2 regions of the Comamonas sp. C11 genome follow, and region 2 is predicted to be linked to the other one. Evidence: predicted binding sites of a transcription regulator. Region 2 holds the regulator's gene; the other holds the start of a gene.
What was found. The regulator sigma-54, encoded in region 2, starts transcription at its own class of promoters, with help from an activator protein. The targets are predictions, from matches to a motif close to TGGCANGNAANCTGCTTT.
Positions count from the first base shown of each region.

Region 1 (2,400 bases), 250 kb from region 2:
GAATGGCGGTGTCAGCCCCAGCACCTGAACCAGAGGCAGGCTCATCCAATCTGCCCGGCCCAAGGCTTGCTCATGGGTCACGCCAAAAAAAGTCACCAGCTTGGACAGGCTGGCAAGACGAAAGCGCGTATCAGCCGTCACCTGCTTGCTGATCATGGGATGACCTTCCCAACCATTGACACAGCCAGACAGCACGCCGGATTGACCAACAAACGCAATCTGATTGGCCGGGGAATCCAGCTTTGTGGGAAGTTGCTGCGCCAAGGCTTGCAGCCAAGCCGGAGCAGTTGCATCACAGCGCGTGGACAACGCCGCCAGATGACCTGTGACCGGATAAAGCCAGCGCCTGACCATATTGCGATCTGTCTCCCAAGCCAACCAAGGCAGAAAGATGATGCAAATTAGCAGCAGATAGGCAACGGAACGGCGCAGCATTTCCAACAACTCCATAAAAGAAGCGCCCTGTACGGGCGCTTCTTTTAGCTAAGTTTCAAGAGAAACCAGGGATCGCGAATTAGGTACCAGAAGCAAAGGTTGCGGAGCTGCTAGAACAACCAGCAGGGCGATATTTTGTGTCAACAGTTGTTGAGCAAACCCAAGCTCCAGTGGTGGCCTGGCGAGTCCAAGTCAGTGTATTTTTTCCGGTAGTCGTAAGTGCTACTGCAGCATTGGTACCAAATGTGGCCTCGAGCGTTGCATCAGTACTGGCATCGCCAAGATTCGCCATCAAGCCAGTGCTGATCTTAACTGCCGTAGCGGCGCCAAGCAGGTTGCTAGTAGTCGAACCCAGATTGCATTCAGTCGCTGCAGGTGTTGTGTTGGTCGAAGCGACAGGAGTCAACTTACCATCCAGAATGCAAGCCTCAGCAGCCGTGCGCAACGCGCCGACCTCGGACATCACACGCGAGACTTGGGACTTGGCCACATAGGTCTGGTATTGGGGAATGGCGATGGCAGCCAGAATACCGATGATCGCCACAACGATCATCAGCTCGATCAGGGTGAAACCCTTTTGAATGGAACGCTTCATTTCAAACTCCCTAGTTGGATGAGACATGAAGTACCAAGCAAGCTGCATGCCAATAATTTGGCAGAGGCAGGTCATATCCAAGACGACACGTTTGGCAACATGAAAGCGAGTTTGCGTAACAGTTTTGGCATTCCCGTCACAAGTAATGACAAATTTGTCAGACTCTTGGCACAAGTCAAGCCGGCCTGTCACTCCACGACAAAGCGCATGGTGCTTCCCGCCAGGTCCACCGTGTCGCCATTGAGCAGCGGCACAGAAAGAGGGCCCACCACCTGACCATTGAGCTTGAGGTCTTCGCTTGCGCCCTCGAGTTGGGTGAGCACAAAGCCATGGGGCTTCTGGGTGATGGAGGCGATGGCTACACCGGGCTTGCCCAGGGTGGTGACGACCTTGAAGAGAGGTATTTCCCTGCCGGCCAGGCTGCCGGTGAGCATGCGAATCACCGCGTGGCGCTCAGGCAGCGCGGCGAGCGAGCCCTGGATGGTGGAGCTGAAGCTGGAGATTTCACCAAACCCGGAGGGGCTGGCGACTTTGGCATAGCCGCTGTCTGCCTCTTCGGAGATATGCGCCAGCGCCTTTTTGCTGCTCTGGGCAGACGACGGGGCACTCGAACCGGCAATCACGGTATCGAGAAAGCGGATCTTGTAGCGCCCGATGTCGAGCAGGTCGCCGTTGAGCAGGTCCTGCTTCTGGACGGCGCGACCGTTGACATAGGTGCCGTTGGTGCTGCGCAGGTCTTCAATGCTGACCTTGCCGCCAGAGATGGTGAGCACGGCATGCTCGCCGCTGACCGCCAGATTCTCGATCACGATGTCGTTGTAAGGACGACGACCCAAGGTCGTGCGCTCCTTGGTGAGCTGTACTTCCTTGATGACTGCGCCGTCGATTGAGATGACCAAAGTCGGCATGCTCGAAGCTCCTGAGGAAACGCCAAGTCCTGCTTGGCTGCACTGGCTAGGACCACTCCACTTGAGTGTGTGACTCAGCGCTCAATCACCAATCGTAACTGAATGAAACGCGCTTGCATGCTGCATCTTATTTCACTAATTCGATGAAGCCAGCTAACCGATTGAAATTTTCAACCTTGCTGCCATTCGACTGCAGCATCTTTGGAATCGCACCCGCAATCTATCAAGTCGCCATATAGGAAAAAGCCCGCGCTCGTTGAAAGCGCGGGCTTTTTGCAAATCTTTGCAAAGTGGCGGCTGCCACCTATCCGTGATTTAGAACGGGATATCGTCATCCATGTCGTCAAACCCCGAAGCTGCACGCTGGGGGGGAGGAGCCATGGGTGCAGGAGCAGGACGCTGCTGCATGGGTGCCGGTGCGGGGCGCTGCTGCATGGGAGCGGGAGCCTGACGGCGGGGTGC
Region 1 covers NZ_CP101743.1:5,717,967-5,720,366, forward strand. The annotation lists gene NOX35_RS26400 (serine hydrolase) at 1-435, opposite strand, end outside; gene NOX35_RS26405 (pilin) at 515-1,030, opposite strand; gene NOX35_RS26415 (FHA domain-containing protein) at 1,219-1,938, opposite strand; gene ssb (single-stranded DNA-binding protein) at 2,254-2,400, opposite strand, start outside.
Region 1: the regulator sigma-54 is predicted to act here: its motif matches at 1,065-1,082, upstream of NOX35_RS26405 (pilin).

Region 2 (2,400 bases):
TTCCTCAAGGAGCGCGGCATCGGCGTGCTGATTACCGACCACAATGTGCGCGAGACGCTGGGCATCTGCGACCACGCCTTCATCATCAGCGACGGCCATGTGCTGGCCGAAGGCACGCCCGAGGAGATCGTGGAGAACGCCGATGTGCGCCGCGTCTATCTGGGCGAACATTTCAGAATGTGATGACCCCCACGCTCCTTCACTTTGTGTGGTCGCTGCCCCCGGAAGGGACCCTGACCGGCTGCGCCGGGGTTTGCCCTGGGGAGACCCGGCTGCCAACCCATGGCACTGTGCGCGTTTGCAATGATTGTCTGGGAGCCGCGCCTCGATGAAGCCAGGTCTCTCGCTACGCGTTTCGCAGCATTTGTCGCTGACGCCGCAGCTGCAGCAATCCATTCAGCTGCTGCAGCTCTCCACTCTGGAGCTGGCGCAGGAAGTCGAGCAGATGCTGGTCGACAACCCTTTTCTGGAACGTGCTGGCGATGAGGCCGAATCTACGGGAGATGCTCCTGTAGATGTAGCTGCTAGCGCAAGTGAATACAACACTTCAGACAGTATTCATGCTGAAAATGATGCGAAGCAAACGCAAGCAGCTGCTGAAACAATAGCGGAGACGCCAAGTGCCGAGACCCCGGAAACGCTGAACTGGGAGGCCGACGGCATGGACGGCCAGGACGGGGAATGGGGCGGCGAATCCAGCAGCGAGTGGGATACGCCCTCGGCCAGCAGCTCCACACGCAACCGCGATGGCGATGACGAAACCGATGCCATCGATCTGGCGCGCGAGCACCAGAGCCTGACCGACTTTCTCCATCGTCAGGCGCTGAGCCTGCATCTGGGCGCGGCGGACATGGCGGCACTGCGCTTTCTCATCGAGTCGCTCAACGACGACGGCTATCTCGAGGATTCCCTGCAGGAGCTGGCGCAGAGCCTAGCCGGCGACGACCTGGAAGAGCGCGAGGAGCTGGAGCAGCACTTTGTCATTGCTCTGAAGCTGCTGCAAAGCCTGGAGCCCGTGGGCGTGGGCGCGCGTGATCTGGCCGAGTGCCTGCAGCTGCAGCTGCGCGACCTGATCCGCACCGCCGAGGACGAGGGCACGACCGAGGCGCATATGAACCGGCTGCTGCTGGCGCAGGCCATCTGTGCGCAGCCCATGGACCTGCTGGCGCGGCGCGATCTGCGCAAGCTCACCAGCCTGTGCGGCGCGCGCGAGGAGCAACTGCGCGAGGCCATGGCATTGATTGCCAGACTGGAGCCGCGTCCGGGGCGTCGCTTTGTCGATGTGGAACGCCATATCGTGGTGCCCGATGTCATCGTGCGTCCGGTGCGGGCCGGCGCCGGCCGGATGGACTTTTCCGTGCAGCTCAACCCCGAGGTCATGCCGCGTCTGCGCGTGCACGACATCTATGCCGGTGTGCTGCGCCGCCACAAGAACAGCGACGGCCATGCGGCGCTGCAGCAGCAGCTGCAGGAGGCGCGCTGGTTCATCAAGAACATCCAGCAGCGCTTCGACACCATCTTGCGTGTTTCCGAAGCCATCGTGGAGCGGCAGAAGAACTTCTTTGTGCATGGTGAGCTGGCCATGCGCCCGCTGGTGCTGCGCGATATCGCCGACACCCTGGGCCTGCACGAGTCCACCATCAGCCGCGTGACCACGGCCAAGTACATGGCCACGCCCCAGGGCACCTTCGAGCTCAAGTATTTCTTCGGCTCGGGCCTGGGCACGGAAACCGGCGGCAGTGCCTCCAGCACGGCCGTGCGTGCGCTGATCAAGCAGTTCGTCGATGCCGAAGATGCCAAGAAGCCGCTATCGGACGCCAAGCTGGCCGATATGCTCAAGGAGCAGGGCATCGAGTGCGCGCGCCGCACCGTCGCCAAATACCGCGAGCAGCTCAAGATACCGACGACCACGCTGCGCAAGGCGCTGTAGGGCACCGCAGAAACAAGAAAGCCGCTGATGCATCGCACAGCGGCTTTCTTGTTCTGCATTTAGGGCGGGAGCCTTGATAAGGCATTTCTCAAGTCAGGGGCAGCGAGCAAGAGCCGCCCTTGCGGCGATGCCGCCGTCCCCCTTGGGGGCGCCCGGCCAGGGGGAAGGCGCGTAGCGCCTCAGGGGGTTATCAAGAAACCAGCCACCAGATAAACCAGACCAGCACGCCGATCATCAGTCCGAACTTGAGGATCTTGTAGAAGGTCGGATTCCAGTTGCGGAAGGCGCGGCGGTACTTGCCCGCATAGAACGAGATCTTGAACAGCTTGCTGATCATGCCGCGCGGATCGCCTTCGTTGTTGGGCGAGCTGGCGGCGGCCACCACATTCTTGCCCAGCCAGTGATTGAGCCACTGGGCAAAGCCATTGGTCATGGGACGCTCCACGTCGCAGAACAGCACGATGCGGTTG
Region 2 covers NZ_CP101743.1:5,469,623-5,472,022, reverse strand. The annotation lists gene lptB (LPS export ABC transporter ATP-binding protein) at 1-183, shown strand, start outside; gene NOX35_RS25265 (RNA polymerase factor sigma-54) at 329-1,930, shown strand; gene NOX35_RS25260 (aspartyl/asparaginyl beta-hydroxylase domain-containing protein) at 2,121-2,400, opposite strand, start outside.